One region of the Dongia sp. P2_B8 genome, then DNA from elsewhere that is predicted to be linked to it. Evidence: riboswitches for the same ligand, from Rfam matches in the RefSeq annotation. Region 1 holds a riboswitch; each other region holds the start of a gene.
The links. Region 1 has a riboswitch for cobalamin ahead of AC1DWZ_RS15145 (CbtB domain-containing protein). Riboswitches for the same ligand answer to the same signal wherever they lie in the genome.

Region 1 (5,560 bases):
TGCAGAGCTGATTGGGAACGGGGAACAAGAAAATGAAATTCGCCAACCTATCCGTTGCCAAAAAACTCATCATCGCCTTCTCGCTGCTGGGCCTGGTCATCGTCATCTCAGGCCTCATCTCAATCATGCTGACAGCGCGTATCGACCGCGCCAATGCGATCAGCGACGCCGCCGAACGCCAGGCAAGCTCGATCAATGCGAGCCTGGCGATTGCCGCCAAGATGCAGACGGCCATCCGCGGCCTGCTGGTGACCGGCAGCTCGCAATATTCCCGCAACTATCAGGCCTTCAGTGAAAACTTCGACCAGCTGCTGCAGACAGCGGTGGCCAATGCTGCCGGCGATCCGGACCTCATGACGCCTCTCGGCGCCATCGGGGACGCGGTCAATGAATGGCGCAGCGGCCCTGTCACGCAACAGCTCAAACTCATGCGGCACCCCTCGACGGTGAACGAGGCGCGCGCCATCGAAGTGACCGGCGCCGGCGAAACCTTGACGGAAAAACTGGAAGCTGCCGGCAAGCAATTGGCCGACGCGATCAGCGCCAATTCCGCAGCGGCAAATGCCGAAATCTCTGCAGCACTTTCATGGACATTGCGTACCGTCATCATCAGCGCCATCGTCATGCTGGTGGCGGCAGTTTTGTTCTTCTTCGTTCTGTCGCGCCAGATCGGTGCACCGATCCGCATGATCACGGATACGATGAAGGAATTGGCGTCTGGCAATACCGCAGTCAATATTCCCTATGCTGAACGTGCTGATGAAGTCGGCAATATGGCCGGCGCCGTCGCGGTGTTCGCCGACAATATGCGCAACAATGAACGCCTCCAGGCCGAAGCCGCCGAGCAGCAAAAGGCCCGCGAGAGCCGCGCCACACAGATGAGCAACCTCGCCCGCGGTTTCGACCAGGAAGTCGAGACCATCCTGCAGGCGCTGGTCAAATCGGCTGACGAACTCGATCACACCGCGGAATCGCTGACCAAGCTTTCGACTGAATCCCTGGAGCAGGTCCAGAAGGTGGCCGCTGCGGCAACCGAAGCCAGCGCCAACGTGAGTACCGTGGCCGCCGCGACCGAGGAACTGTCAGCCTCGATCCTGGAAATCACCCGCCAGGTGTCGGCGCAGTCGGAGATCGCCACGGCATCGACACATGCCATCGACGAAACCACGGAGCGGGTCGGCCATCTCACAGAAGCATCGACGAAAATCGGTGATGTGGTCCGCTTGATCACCGAGATTTCGGCGCAGACCAACCTTCTGGCGCTCAATGCGACGATCGAAGCCGCCCGCGCTGGCGAGGCCGGCAAGGGCTTCGCCGTCGTCGCCAACGAGGTGAAGAGCCTCGCCAATCAGACAGCGCGCGCCACCGAGGACATTGCCGTCCAAGTGTCGTCCATTCAGACGTCGACGCAATCGACGGCCGAATCCATCCGCGCCGTCGGCGACCAGATCCGGCAGATGAAGGAAATTTCCGGTGGTGTTGCCGTGGCGGTCGAGGAGCAGAATTCCGCCACCAAGGAGATTTCGCGCAACATTCAGGAAGCGTCCGCCGGCAACCAGGAAGTTTCTGAGAAGGTTGTTTTCGTGGCGCAAGCCGCCGGCCAGACTCAGAATGCGACGGCGACGGTCCTCTCCGCCGCACGTCAGCTGGGGCAGAATACCGCGACCATCCGCACCACGATCGAGCGCTTCATCCACGACGTGCGCGCGCTTTAGAACGCCGGACATAGAAAAGCCGGGCGACCCCTACAGGATCGCCCGGCTTTTTTTGTCTCCGCGCAAAAGAGCAGATCTCGTTGATCAGGCAGCCGCATCCTTGAAGACGCGATTGTAGAAGTAGCCTGTCGCGGTGCCCAGAACAGACCAGAACAGCAGGCCGGCAATGGTCGCCGCCACGATGAAGCGATGCGCGAGCTCTTCCGGCGCAACGCTCACATGCTCTGCCGGCTGCGGCGCGCCATAGGCATGTGGCAGGACGATCAGCGCAAGGCCGACGGCCGCCCACCAGTAGCGCTTGCCGAAGAACACCAGGGCAAGTCCGCCTGCGGTCAACATGGCTGTTGCCACCCACCAGATCTGGCGATCCAGCAGCGGGGCAGCTTCGGTCCCCGGCACTTCCGGCGGCAGACCGAGGTCGGGCGACAATACGATCGCCGCAAAGCCAGCAAGCCCCCAATAAAGGCCCGTCCGCCAATTCATCTGGCCACCCCAGATGCGATAGCCTGCCACCAGCAGCAGCGAGAAGCCGATACCGGTCAGGATGTCCGCAAGAGCGGTGTAGAGCGTACGCTCAAGACCATCTGCCGGACCCCAGGCTTCCGCTCCATGGTCATGCGCCTCGTGATCGTGGGCTTCGGCGCCAGCTGCAGCCTCCGTGGCATCGGCCGCGGGTGCTTCGGCAGCTGCCGGCTCCGCAGCTTCAGCCGCGTTCTCGAAGACTTCGGCCGCGAGGATGATCTGCGACGTGCTGACCTGGTGAACGATGGTGATGAAGACACCAGCGATCAACCCAGCCAGCGCCGCGACGATGAACAATCGCCGAAACGTTTCCATGCCCCGAGGCCCTTAGTGGCAGGGGAAGGCGTTAGCGTGGCGCGTGTCGTGGGCGGCGTTGTGGACGGCTTCGATATGCGAAAAGCCAACGCCCCAAACCAGGACGACACCGAGCACGGCGGCCATGAAGGCGCCGGTGAGCGCTTCGGCGCGCGTGCTGGTCTTGGTGGAGAGAGCGGTGGCGGACATGTTGGTGGTCTGCATGATGGATCCCCTTTGGTGTTTACCCAGCCACGTCATGTAGCTGTCGTGAGCGGCGCATGGAGGGGTGCAGAATCGATACCGAAACAGTCAGCACCGCGTGGACACCCCGTCCATAGATACGGATTCTTCCTGTCGGTGGCAGGTCTCCTGACTCACGAGTTCCGCGCGGCACCGACCTTCCCAGTCTTCGTCCGAAACGAGCCATCGGGCTCAGTCTCAGACCACAACCAGTGGTTACTTCGGTGTCCGCTCCTCGCTCACAGTTGCGGGGGCAGTCACGGCGTTGGCCCCTTTTGGGTCGTCCGCACCGTGTTCCCTATTAATCCCCAGGAGTTCATCCTTCGGGGAACCATCGACGAATGGAACATCGCCCCCACCCTGCCCCGGCGTCAAGGTGTTTGTCCTAACCCCGTCAATTTCCAAAAGAATTATCCTGAAAGCGGCGCCCCATGTGGTGCCTGCGACCTGTCGACCCAAACCGATTCTGGTGAAAATCCGCGGCCCCTAAATGGCTTGGCGATGACCCCAGAGTCTCGCCTGGGCGAGGCAGGTTTGATAGGTGTCGACGGCCGAACAAGTTGAGAGGCCGCGCAGCGACATGGCAGCACAAGCATGCGCCAGCTCAAGCGCCGCATCCACACTCCAACCTTCATGCAGTCCATAAAGGACGCCGGCCGCGAAGGCATCGCCGGCACCGTTGGCGCTGACAATCTCGGCTTGCGGGATACTGACCGAAGAGGCCGTCCAGATCTGGCCGTCACGGGCGATGGCAACGGCACCGGCGGGAAAGTGCACGACGACCAGGCGCATGTTCCCTTCCGCCAGCACGTTCCTTGCTGCCTCGACACACGCCTTCACCACGGCCACACCGTCATGGGAGGTTTCCATGCCGGCGATGGCCCCGATCTCAAGGTCATTGACGATGAGATAGTCGAGATGCGGCAGGCACGGCCGGATCAAGCTTGCGATGCGTTCCGGTGCAATGCTGAAGAGCTCGAGATTGGTTTCCAGTCCGATGGCGCGCGCCTGGCGCAGCACCGTCACCCAGCCGTTGGGATCGCCTTTCCAAGGTGCATCCATCCGCCTGTGCGCACCCGGCAGCCCGAGATGCAGGATCCGACCACGTGTGCGCGCCAGGTCAAAATGATCCGGCGTCAGCAGTGCACTGGCCCCTTGATAGAAAATATGCGTGCGCCGGCCGGTGCTCTTCGACACATAGGCATCGGTAAACTGCGTTTCTGCCTGCTCCATCGCCACAAGCTGCGTGCGGTCGATACCATGCGCATCTGCCTGGGCCAGGAGGAATCGTCCGTCATCGTCGTCGCCGACAAGACCGATAGTTTCCACCGGCAAGGATGGATCGAGCTTCTTGATGTCGAGGGCCAGGTTGCAGGCAGAGCCGCCGCCATAGATCTCCATGGCGAAAATCTCAGCCACGCCATCTTCATGAGGCCATGCGTCGATCGTCCGATTGCGATCAACGCACCACATCCCCCCCGTGACAATGCCGCGCCGCGAATGTGTCATGCCCTCTTCTCTACAGACGGACTCTCGCGGAATCCAGAGGAGATCGCTCGGTTCACCCGGCGCGGAGGAGAGCCGGCTCGGTAATGGCGCTGTCAGCCTCAAGCGGCCGGGCCGGAGAAATGCCGCGTTTTGCCAGATCACCGTGATAGGCGCGCACAGCTTCGGAGGGTGTCACTGCACCATCGGCCACCTGGCGCATGAGGGCCACAATCGCCAGCGGATCCTCGGCGAGATTGATCTTGCGGCCGAACAAGGCGACGCGGGCGCCGTAACGCTCGGCCTGGGACAATAGTTCGAAACAGTCGCGGGTGGTACCCGCACCACCACCCAGGACCCCGACAATCATGCCGGGATCATAGCTGGCCAGTTCCTCCAACGCGGCCGGGCCATTGTAGGCGATCTTGAGAAACTGCGGCCGGTCCGCCTGCGCCACTCCGGCAAGGCATCGCACGATCGAATCATTCACAAAATGCGGCATGATGTCGGGAGCGATGTCCCGGCCGGCATTCGGGTTGAAAACTTCCAGGAAATATTTGAAGCCATGCAGGCTGGCCTCATCGCGAAAGGCGGCAAATGCCTCCAGTGACCGGTGATCCGCGTCGAGGTCATTGTTGAAGGTAATCGAATAGAGGCCAAGATCGGTGCCCGTGACCGCAGCACCCTGGCGGTGGCCGTTGCCACCATGCAGCACCCGCGGGAGCGACGCCGATCTGAACGGCCGGGAGGGCTGCTTGTTGTAGGTAGCACCGCGGCCAACCCAGATATCGGTCGTGTCGTTGGCGCGAATGGCTGGTTTCACTAGGCTTTTTTGAAAGACCCCCTCGCCTGCCAGCTTCTCCAGATTGGAGGCGGAGAGCAGCATGATGTCGACCACATCCTGCGCCACGATCGCCCGCACCTGGTCGAGAAATTCGGCTCGGGTACGATAGCGCGTCCAGCTGCCGTCGGCCTGCCGCAGCGGCCCGGTGGATGGAATGCTAGGCCCCATGTCGCCATCCTTGGCATCGGCGATGATGAAGTCGCTGCGGGCATATTGGCCGGCACGAATACGCGCCAGCTTCTGGTCGAGGCGGGTCGTCATCAGCATCAATCTCCGAAATTGGCGACGTTTCTTAAGCCGCACCGGCAAGGGCGATGCGGCGCAATTCAGGCAACACTCCACCCAACGGCGTCGCTGCCTCGACGCCGCCAAATCCACGATAAAGATCGCGAAACATAGCATAGAGGCGTTCATAGACTACGCGTGTAGAACGCTCGGGTGTGCAAATTTTGTACGG
Region 2 (5,560 bases), on a different contig from region 1:
CAAGGCTTCGCCGTCCTGCGGCACGTCAGTGACACCGTAGCCAGCATCCCGCATGGCGTGCAGCACCTCGATCGTGCCGGCCGGCGTATCCAGCCCGACACCATTGCCGATGCGGCCATCGCGGTTGGGATAATTGGCAAGGATCAACGCCACGTGGCGATCGGGCGCGGACGTGCGGCGCAGCTTCACCCAATTGACCGCGAGATCCGCGGTGAAGGCCACGCGATCGGCGACCGGCTGCGGTGCCACGATCGTGCATTGCGTGGCTTCGTCATAGCGCGCTGCGGACTTCCATGAAATGGCGCGGGTGATGATGCGGCCATCCAGTTCCGGCAGCGCCACCTGCATGGCCAGATCGCGGGGGCTAAGGCCGCGCAGGCCGGTTTGCCACTGCGCTTCGCTCTCGCTGGACAGCATGACCTGCAGCACCGGATGATCCGCGCCGTCGAACGGCGTCGAGAAAGCCGTGGCGCCCGGCTGCGAGATGGCAAAGCCGGTGCAATTGAGCGTGATGTCGGGCGCCGTCTCGGCGTAAAGCGATCGAATGAGATCCGCCGCCACCGCTTCCTTCAACGAATTGACGAAGATGGGAAGTGGATTGAGGCCGCGCGCAGTCAAGGCGCCGATCAGCGCATCGATTGGCGCCAAGGTGCCTGATTGCAGCAGCGCGCGGTAGAAGACGATGCCGGCAACCGGCGCGCCTTCGCGCCACAGCGGCGCAAGATCAGAAAGACTGAGCACCGGCGTGCCAGGCCAATAGAGCCCAGCACGCAGCAGGGGCCGCGGTTCCTGCCAGGCTGTGTCATAGCCGATGAGGCTTGCGGCATAGTTCAGGAATTCTTCGGCATTGCTCTTGCCGCCATGGACCTGGAACTGCCACAGGCGGTGTGCTGCCTCATCGTCGATGGTCGAGCGGCGCGACAATTCGCTGTCCGGCTGGTCATCGCCGGAGAGACAGGCAAACCTGATGCCGCGCGCTGAGGTGACTGCCGCCAATTGTTCGACGCCATAGGGCCAATAGCGCTCGCCCCCGATGAGCCTGAGGATCACCAGCTTCGCTGACGCCTTGGGATCGGCAATCACTTGGTCGAGATAGAGATCGACCGACATGTTGTGCTGCAACTGCAGCAGATTGACGAGACGCAAACTTGGCCGGGGTTCAGGCAGTGCCGCATGCGCGGCTGCCAGCGCCGCAAGCTCGGTATCGGCGGCACTCAGCACCACGATTTCGGCCGGTGACTGGCCGAGATCGACGGCCTCGCCGCCGTCGCTGATGGTTCCGGGTTTGGCGGCGAGAAGATGCATGGGTCAGGCGGCGACGCCGAGCGGTGCCGTCAGCGCCGCCGTGATGGCGGCGCGATCAAGGCCCTGGAGGCCGATGATCACGATCTGGCCTCGACGGCCTTCGGCCGCTTCCCACGGACGGTCGTAATAATGCTGCAGGCGATTGCCGACACCTTGCAGCACCAGGCGCATGTCCTTGTCAGCCACAGCCAGGAAACCCTTCACGCGGAGGATGTCGTGCTGTTCGATGACAGGGACCAGCTTTGCCAGCAGGTCCTGCGGCTGGCCCAGTTCGGCAACGTCGATATGGAAGCTTTCGAAATCGTCGTGGTTATGATCCTCGCCTTCCAATTCGTGATGCGAATGGCGCTGGGCGAGATCGTCTTCGGCCGCGGCATCCAACCCCAGGAGCACGCGGGGATCCACCTCGCCGAAGCGTGCCGTGATCATCTTGGCCGGGCGCTGCAATTCCTTGATGATATGGGCCTGGGCGGATTCATGCTCAGCGCCCGACATCTGGTCGGCCTTGTTGACGATGATGAGATCGGCGCAATTGATCTGGTCTTCGAACAGTTCTGCCAAGGGACTGTCATGGTCGAGCCCGTCATCCATTTTGCGCTGGCTGTCGACCGCTGCCGGGTTGTCGGCAAACCGCCCTGCCGCCACCGCCGGGCCATCGACCACCGCGATGACGCCATCGACCGTGACACGGGTGCGGATTTCCGGCCAGTTGAACGCCTTCACCAGGGGCTTCGGGAGCGCAAGGCCGGAGGTTTCGATGACGATATGATCGGGCGGATTGGCGCGGTCAAGCAGTGCCTTGATGGTGGGGAGGAAATCGTCGGCCACCGTGCAGCAGATGCAGCCATTGGCTAGCTCGACGATATTCTCTTCCGGGCAGCCCTCGATCTTGCAGCCCTTGACGATTTCGCCATCGACGCCAAGCTCGCCGAATTCATTGATGATGAGCGCCAGGCGCTTGCCGCCGGCATTCTTCAACAGATGCTGGATGAGGCTGGTCTTGCCGGCCCCCAGAAATCCGGTGACGATGGTGGCGGGGATTTTCCCGCCGGTCTTTGAATTCGTGACTGACATGATCATTCCTTAGTCGGCAGACGCGATGTTCGCGTCGTTATTTCAGGACCAGCGGCCCTACTTCAGTATCAAAGGCAGGCCGGCCGCGATGAACAGCACATGATCGGCGCGCGCGGCCAGGCGCTGGTTGAGCCGCCCGGCATGGTCGCGAAAATCACGCGCCAGTTTGTTGTCCGGCACGATGCCAAGACCCACCTCGTTGGCGACGAAAATGATCGGCCCGCCGCATTGGCCGAGCGCTTCCTCAAGGGCTGCGGATTCCACCGCGACATCACGCTCCGCCAACATCACATTGGTGAGCCAGAGCGTCAGGCAATCGACCAGGACCGCCGCGCCCTTCTCTGTTTCCGACACGAGGGCCTGGGCGAGGGCCAGGGGTTCCTCCACCAGGCGCCAGTCGGGATCGCGCCGCTCGGCATGCAGCTTCACCCGCTCAGCCATCTCGGCGTCGCGAATCTCAGCGGTGGCGATGTAGGTGCGGCTGCCCGTATGGCGGTCGAGCAGCTGTTCCGCATAGCGGCTTTTGCCCGAGCGTGCGCCACCCAGCACCAAAGTGATGGCGGGGAGCGGGGTGATCAAACCGGATAGGCCGGTGCCTAAGCCCAAGGGTTGCGTAGACAAGATGACGCGCACCTCCCTCCGAGGTCGTTGCCGAAATCGAATGATCGCCGAGGTTTCCTGGCTCGACCGATGTCCGCGGGGTCGCCTTCCCAGCCAAACCGGCCAGTGGCCTTGAACCCGCGGTACCCCGAGAAAACTTGGGGCAACAGTCCTACAGTTGCGGGGGCAGCGCCGGAATCACCCTGTCACCAGGACTGACCGGCTTCCCTCACTGCGATCGGGCGCCAACCTATCCAAAGCAGCAGCAATTGGCCAGAAAGCTTTTGGGCAATCGCTGACCAGTAGAATGACGCTTCCCTTAGGAATTAGAACGTCTCCAAACACATATTATAGTGTAAGTATTTCTGTGCGAAATTTACCCCTTCTTATCTATCGCCTGCCAATCTGTGGACTGTATGGTTGCGCTTGCCCGAGAGGGGTTCGCGACTAGCATATCGGGGACGGGTATATCGGGCGGCCGCGATGAGGTGGCTGCCGGGTGGAGAAGCGTTGCCGCATTCGAGTGACAGGAATCTGCGCCGCCGTTTGGCCTTCCCCCGACAGGGCACCGCACTGTCGGCTGCCGACGTGACGGTGCTCGACGTCGTGGCAACGCCAACCGTGATCACCTGCCTTGCCAGCGGCAAAGTCCTTTATGCCAACAGTGCCGCCCGCGACCTGTTCGACCGGCCGGAGGACCAGCCAGCCAACCATTCGAGCGACTCTTTCTATGCCGATCCGGCGGCGCGGACCGAGCTCGTGCGCCTGTTGCGCGACGAGGGCCAGGTCATCAACCACGAAATCGAGTTCGTGACCCATGGCGGGCGGCGTTTCTGGGGCCTGCTCTCCGGCCATGTCGCCGCATTCGACAATTATGACGCCATCATCGCTTCGATCGTCGACATCTCGGCACAAAAGGCGCGCGAGGTGCAGCTGGCACAGGCGACAGAGCAACTGCGCGCCCAGGCTGCGGCGAGCACGCTGCTCACCCGCGAACTCAAGAATCAGCGCCAGGTGGCGATCACGGCCAGCCGCGCCAAAAGCGATTTCCTGGCACGCATGAGCCATGAACTGCGCTCGCCCTTGAACGCAATTCTAGGCTTTTCCGAGATCATCGCCGACGATCTCTTTGGCGCAGCCGGTGTCGTGCGGTATCAGAATTATGCCCAGAACATCCATGATGCCGGCGCGCATCTTCTCGCCCTCATCAACGACATCCTCGATCTTTCCAAGGTCGAAGCGGGCGAGCTGCAGCTGACCCTGGAACCTATTGAACTCAAGGAACTGATCAACGGTTCGGTGCAGTTGATGGCACCGATGGCTGAAAAGCGCGGCGTGCAATTGGTGGCGGATCTTAGCCGGTCCCCCTTGTCGCTGGTGGCCGATCGCCGGCGCCTGCGGCAGATGATCATGAACGTGGTGAGCAATGCCATCAAGTTCACCCTGGCCGGCGGTACCGTGATGATCACGGCGCATCAGGCCCAAGGCGACATCGTCATCGACATCGCCGATTCCGGCATCGGCATGACCCCGGACCAGATCACGATCGCCCTGCAGCCCTTTGGCCAGGTGGCGACCGACAGCCCCTATGCCCAGGTCGGTACCGGCCTCGGCCTGCCCATCGTGGCTTCGCTGGTCGAACTGCACGGTGGGCGGCTCGACATTCAGTCGACCCCCAATGTCGGCACCACAATCACTCTTACGCTGCCTAAAGTAAGGTAACCGGCCGAAACCAAGTTGACGGCTTCCGATGCAGCCTTAAATTCTGCTGCATGAAGCATGCGACCGGCCCCGCCCTCGATCAATTGGAACCGCTCCTTGTGGCCATTCGCGCGCGCGCGGGCCTCAAGGAGAAATCGCGCGGCGCCTTCTATTGCAAATCACAAAGCCTGCTGCATTTCCACGAGGACCCGAAGGGCTTGTTTGCCGATCTGCGGATCGGTGATGAATTTCAGCGCTTTCCGGTAAATTCCAAAGCCGAACAGACGGCGCTCCTGAAAGCGCTGGATGCACGTCTGGCCGCCCAGGGGAGAGTTTCATGCGGTCGATCCTGATCACGGGTGCCGCGTCCGGCATTGGCGCTGCCACCGCGCTGGCGCTGGCCGGGCCAGACACGCAAATCTTGCTGCACACCAAAAGCAACCGTGCTGGCCTCGAGAAGGTGGCCGAGGCGCTTGAGGCCAAGGGTGCCCGCACCCTGCTGGTGCTCGGCGATCTCGCCTTGCATGAGACAGGCGCCAAGCTGGTCGCGGCAGCGGTCGAGGCTTTCGGCGCGCTCGACACGCTGGTCAGCAATGCCGGATTTCCCCTGCGTCCCCTCATCGGTGCCTTGACGCGCGACGAATTCGATCATGCCCATGCGGTCATCGCCGGCGGCTTCTACGCCCTCACCAGCGCCGCCCTGCCGCATCTCAAGGCCGCTGGTGCGCAGGGCCGCGTGGTCGCCATCTCGACCCACAATGCGCATCTGTTCCTGCCGGGCTATCTCAACTTCCCGGCCTCCGCCGCCGCCAAGTCGGCCCTCGAAACCCTGGTGAAGTCGCTGGCGCTGCAATTGGCGCCGGACGGTGTCACGGTCAAC
Region 3 (5,560 bases), on a different contig from region 1:
TGATCGGCGTGCCCTATGACGGTGGCGTCACCAACCGCGCGGGCGCCCGCCATGGCCCGCGGGAAATCCGCAACCAATCCTCCCTCATGCGCACCTATCATCACGTCACCAGGGTCAGCCCCTATGATCTGGTGAGTGTCGCCGACCTTGGCGACGTGCTGTTCCGTCATCTGCTGGAGCACCCCAAGGCGCTCGATGAGATCGAGGCGGTCTATGCCAAGATCAAGGCACACAACATCATTCCGCTGTCGGCCGGCGGCGATCACACGATCTCGCTGCCGATCCTGCGCGCGCTCGCCAAGGAGCGGCCGGTCGGCATGATCCATATCGATGCGCATACCGATACCTGGGACATGTTCCAGGGATCGAAATTCTCGCACGGCTCGCCCTTCCGCAACGCCACCGAGGAAGGCTTGCTCGACCCCAAGCGCGTGATCCAGATCGGCATTCGCGGTGCGCAGACCACGGCCGATGGCTGGGACTTCTCGGAAAAGAGCGGCATGCGCGTCGTCTATATGGAGGAGTTCGCCGAGATCGGCGTCGATGCCGTGATCCAGGAAGCGCGCCGGGTGGTGGGCGACGGACCGGTCTACTTGAGCTTCGATGTCGACGGGCTGGACCCGATCTATACGCCGGGCACAGGCACGCCGGAGATCGGCGGCATCACCACCCTGGAAGCGCAGAAGCTGCTGCGCGGCCTGCGGCACCTCAACTATATCGGCGCCGATGTCGTCGAAGTGGCACCACCCTTCGATCCCACCGGCAACACGGCATTGGTAGCGGCGACGTTGATGTATGAGATTCTCTGCCTGCTGGCCGAGCAGATTGCGGCGGGGCGTACATAACCCCCGCACGTTCCCGCGTCATCCCCGAGCTTGACGGTTGAGAAGTGTTTGCCCCTGCTCTGAAGTCCCTCTACCGCGCGATATGGACGTCGGCGCCGATCCCCAGTTCCGCGCAGATGTCGCGTACCAGATCGGCGCGGTTGAGCGTGTAGAAATGGAAATGGCGCACACCGAACTTGAGAAGCGCGCGGCATTGTTCGACGGCGATCTCGACCGCGACGGCATTGCGGTCGTCCGACTCCTCCGCTGAGGCGGTGAGTCGGGCCCGGATGCTCTCTGGAATATGCGTGCCGCAGGCGGTAGCCATCGCCTCGGTCTTGGCCCAGCTGCGGATCGGCAGGATGCCGGGCACGATCGGTGCCGTGACGCCAGCCCGCGTCGCGCGCTCGACGAAGCGCTTGTAGCAATCGACGTCGAAGAAGAACTGCGTGATGGCGCGGCTGGCCCCCGCGTCGATCTTGCGCTTCAGATGATCGAGATCCGCACCGGCATTTTGTGCCTGGGGATGCACTTCCGGATAGGCGGCTACACTGATGTCGAACGGGTGCAGGCGGCGGAGGCCCGCCACCAGATCGTCGGCATAGGCATAGCCATTGGCAACCGGCGTGTAGCCAGCGGCAATGCCGGCCTGGGGATCGCCACGCAACGCCACGATCCGGTTGATGCCGGCCTGCCAGTATGAATCGGCGATGGCATCGATCTCGTCGCGGCTGGCACCGACACAGGTGAGATGGGCTGCCGCCGGCACGCCGGAGCGCGACTGCATTTCCGAGACCAAGGCGCGGGTCTGGTCGCGCGTCGAGCCGCCGGCACCATAGGTGACCGAGACGAAACGGGGGCCGAGGGCAGCCAGATCATCGGCCGCTTCCCAGAACGCATTGGCCAGCGACGGCTGCTTGGGCGGGAAGAATTCGAAGCTGACTGTGACGCCGGGGTCACGCATCTGCCGGGCCTCCTGGCGAAGCCTCGCCACCTGTTCAAAACGATCCTGAGGGGCGCTGCGCTCGATCATACTCAATGGCGGCATGTTCATGCTGGCGGCTCCGGGTTGATGGGCAACACGAGACACAGCATAACAGATTCGAGATATAATGATATCTTTATGTTATTTAAACAGGTGTATCATTATATGATTTTAATATAATTATTTCAGCTACTTAGATTTGGCGACGACGAAAACGGTCACCGGCAAGGCAGCCCGCCAGGCGTCAAAATCACCGAGCGGCTTGGCGTGGGAGATGCTGATCCGGGTGAGATCGCCGCCCACCTTGCCCTGCCAGTCGACCAGCAGCATCTCGCTCTGGACGGTAACGGCGTTGGCCACCAGCCGCCCGCCGGGCTTCAACGCCGCCCAGCAGAGATCGAGGACATTGGGTTCCGTGACACCACCGCCGATGAAGATGGCGTCGGGGGTTTCCAGACCGGCCAGTGCCGCGGGTGCGGCACCGGCGACAAGGGCGAGGCCGGGGACACCGAGGGCCAGAGCGTTGGCGCGGATGAGCTGCTGACGTCCAGCATCGGCCTCGATCGCGATGGCGCGGCAGGTGGGATGTGTCCGCATCCATTCAATGCCGATCGAGCCGCAGCCGGCGCCAACGTCCCACAGCAATTCGCCGTGACAGGGGCCAAGACGCGCCAGAGTCACCGCGCGGACATCGCGCTTGGTGAGCTGGCCGTCGTTTTGATAGGCGTCGTCCGGCAGGCCTGCCAGGGTCGAGAGCGGCCTTGCGCCAGCCGCTGCGCGACACTGGACGGCCACGAGATTGAGGGCGGCGATGTCCTGTGCCGGCCAATTGGCGGCGGTGCCCTCGAGGCGGCGTTCCTTAGGCCCGCCCATATGTTCGAGCGCCGTCATTTCGCTCGAGCCGAAGCCGCGGCCGGTCAGCAGCTTGGCGATGGCGGCAGGCGAGCCGCCATCATGGCTGAGGATGAGCAGCCGGGCGCCGTCATGGAGATGGAGATGAAGGCCCTCGATCGGCCGGCCATGGATGGTGAGAAGTGCCACATCTTGCAGCACCCAGCCCATCCGCGCGGCAGCGAGGGAGAAGGAGGATGGTGCCGGGAACACATGCATGTCACCCGCGGGCACCAGGCGGCTGAGGCTGGCCCCCATGCCGTAGAGCATCGGATCGCCGCTGGCCAGCACGCAGACCGGGCTGCCTTTGAGGGCGAGAACTTGCGCGAAGGCGCCCTCAAACGGTGTCGGCCAGGGGCGGCGTTCGGCAATCATCTCAGCAGGCAGCATGGCGAGATGCCGCTCCCCGCCGAAGACGATCCGGGCCCCGGCCAGGGCAGCACGCGCCGCAACGCTCAGCCCATCGATACCGTCTTCGCCGATGCCGACCAGCGTGAGCCAGGCTGCCATGTCGCATATCTCTTTGAAATGAGGGCCGCTTTTGCGCTTGAATACGGCATGGTGAAGCGCCCGGCAAGGGGTCGCACCCAAGGCAAACAGCGGAAAATCCACTTCCGCTCCCCTGCCCGCTCCTATAGAAGAAGGCCATTCACCGGTGCCCTTCGGGGCCTAAGAGGGAACGCGGGAGGGAGCAGGATATCGCCCCCAGCCGTGGCTGCCCCCGCAACTGTGAGCGGCGAGCCGATCGCGAAACAGCCACTGGACTCAGGTCCGGGAAGGCTATGATCGGCACCGACCCGCGAGCCAGGAGACCTGCCGATGAACCGGGTTGCGGTTGGATACATCGGTCGGGGCGTACCGATGCCGTGGCGGCTGGCCTTCAGATGAGGTCCACCACCCATTCACCGCGATGGCTTTTGCCGGTGACACCGTGACCGACCGTTCGTTTCAGAACGCAGATATGTCAGGCGAGATTGTGGGCAGCGCCGCCAATCGCCGCTTTGCCTGCCCGGGCCTCTTCCGCATCGTGCCCTCGCGCGACGGCGGGATCTGCCGCATCAAGCTGGCGCGCGGGCTGGTGAATTCGACGCAGCTCCGCGCGATCGCCGCGGCGGCCGCGCGCTACGGTGTACCGGCGGTCGAAGCCACCAACCGCAGCAACATCCAGATCCGCGGCGTGCGCGCCGGGTGCGAAGAGGCGCTCATCGAGATGCTGGTGGATGCCAGTCTTGGCCCCCGCACGGCCGGCGCCGACGATGTGCGCAATGTGATGGTCAGTCCGCTGGCGGGGCTCGATCCCGCAGCCCTGATCGACGTCGCGCCTTTGGCAGACGCCATTTTGGCGCGTCTTGAGGCGCAGCCCAGATACCACGCCCTGTCACCGAAATTCGCGATCCAGATCGATGGTGGCGAAAGCATCACCATGGTCGAACATCCCAACGACATCTGGTTTGCCGCGACCGACGCTGCGCATTTTGCCGTCGGCTTTGCAGGCGTTCCCGGCGAAAGGCCGGCGGGCATTGTCGCAGCAGCGGATGTTGAGGCGGCCTTGTTTGCCTTGCTGGATCTGTTCATAGCCGAGATCGGCAAGACCAATGCGAACGGGGACAAGATCACGCGCATGCGCCACCTGCTGGTGGCGCGGCGCGTCGAGGAATTGATGACCGCCCTGCCCTGTCCGGTCAGTGCCCCAGCCGGCTGGCACCGCGAAGAGCCGATGCTGCTTGGCCATATTGGCGCGCGTGAGCAGGCGGATGGGCGCTTTGCGATCGGCGCCGTACCGCCGCTGGGGCGCATCGGACCGTCAATGCTGCGCGGCCTTGCCGATCTTGCGGATTTGGCCTCGGCCGGGGAGATCCGCATGACGCCATGGCAGAGCGTGCTGCTGCCGAACATCGCCGAGGGCGCGCTCATCGATGCCGTGGCGCAGCTGGATGAGCTGGGCTTTATCACGCGGCCCGACCGGACCCTGGCTGCTGCCATCACCTGTGCCGGCAGCGCCGGCTGCAAATCCGGCCTCGCCGACACCAAGGTGGATGCGCTGGCCTTGGCGGACAGGATCGACGGGTCCGGCGCCAGCGTCTTTGGCATCCATCTTACCGGCTGCAGCAAATCCTGCGCGGCCCCCCGGCCGGCACCGGTCACGTTGCTGGCTATTTCACCCGGCCACTACGATGTCTTCGTGCGAAACGATGTCTTCGCGCAAAACGAGGGGGAAACGGCGGTTTTTGGCAAGCGGATCGGGGCCGACCTCACTATCGAACAGGCAGGCGATCTGCTGGCCGCCACATATTTGCGAGTTCCGGAGTAGAGTGATGATCAATTACGAGCGCGATGGGCAGGAAATCTACCGCCAATCCTTTTCCATCATCCGCGCTGAAGCCGATTTGACCGGCATCCCGAGCGACCTGGAAAAACTCGCCGTCCGTGTGGCGCACGCTTCCGGCATGGTCGATGTCATCCGCGACCTGCGCTTCTCGGATGGTGCCGGCGCCGCGGGCCGCAAAGCGCTGGCCGAAGGTGCGCCGATCCTTGCCGACTGCCGCATGGTCGCCGAAGGGGTGACGCGCGCGCGCCTGCCGATGAAGAACGAGGTTATCTGCACGCTCTACGATCCGCGCGTGCCGCAGATGGCGCAGGATACCGGCAACACGCGCTCGGCAGCAGCGCTCGAATTCTGGCGCGACCGGATGGCCGGCAGCATCGTCGCCATCGGCAATGCGCCCACCGTGCTCTTCCGCCTCCTCGAGATGCTGGATGAAGGGGCGCCGAAACCGGCGCTCATCCTGGGTTTCCCCGTGGGCTTTGTGGGTGCCGCGGAATCCAAAGACATGCTGGCGCAAGACAGCCGCAATGTCCC

Region 2: another riboswitch for cobalamin. It lies ahead of cobU (bifunctional adenosylcobinamide kinase/adenosylcobinamide-phosphate guanylyltransferase); the one in region 1 lies ahead of AC1DWZ_RS15145 (CbtB domain-containing protein).
Region 3: another riboswitch for cobalamin. It lies ahead of cobG (precorrin-3B synthase); the one in region 1 lies ahead of AC1DWZ_RS15145 (CbtB domain-containing protein).

Annotation. Positions count from the first base shown of each region.
Region 1 is NZ_JBFUDM010000004.1:287,967-293,526, forward strand. Features, by position in the region: gene AC1DWZ_RS15130 (hypothetical protein) at 1-11, shown strand, start outside; gene AC1DWZ_RS15135 (methyl-accepting chemotaxis protein) at 33-1,715, shown strand; gene AC1DWZ_RS15140 (CbtA family protein) at 1,800-2,552, opposite strand; gene AC1DWZ_RS15145 (CbtB domain-containing protein) at 2,565-2,756, opposite strand; cobalamin riboswitch at 2,877-3,125, opposite strand; gene AC1DWZ_RS15150 (carbohydrate kinase family protein) at 3,261-4,283, opposite strand; gene AC1DWZ_RS15155 (hypothetical protein) at 4,336-5,370, opposite strand; gene AC1DWZ_RS15160 (ribulokinase) at 5,396-5,560, opposite strand, start outside.
Region 2 is NZ_JBFUDM010000008.1:135,551-141,110, forward strand. Features, by position in the region: gene cobN (cobaltochelatase subunit CobN) at 1-1,305, opposite strand, end outside; gene cobW (cobalamin biosynthesis protein CobW) at 1,309-2,379, opposite strand; gene cobU (bifunctional adenosylcobinamide kinase/adenosylcobinamide-phosphate guanylyltransferase) at 2,437-3,000, opposite strand; cobalamin riboswitch at 3,033-3,258, opposite strand; gene AC1DWZ_RS20580 (sensor histidine kinase) at 3,463-4,701, shown strand; gene AC1DWZ_RS20585 (hypothetical protein) at 4,752-5,033, shown strand; gene AC1DWZ_RS20590 (SDR family NAD(P)-dependent oxidoreductase) at 5,018-5,560, shown strand, end outside.
Region 3 is NZ_JBFUDM010000003.1:1,093,033-1,098,592, reverse strand. Features, by position in the region: gene speB (agmatinase) at 1-845, shown strand, start outside; gene metF (methylenetetrahydrofolate reductase [NAD(P)H]) at 916-1,788, opposite strand; gene cbiE (precorrin-6y C5,15-methyltransferase (decarboxylating) subunit CbiE) at 1,999-3,210, opposite strand; cobalamin riboswitch at 3,337-3,535, shown strand; gene cobG (precorrin-3B synthase) at 3,662-5,011, shown strand; gene AC1DWZ_RS12670 (precorrin-8X methylmutase) at 5,016-5,560, shown strand, end outside.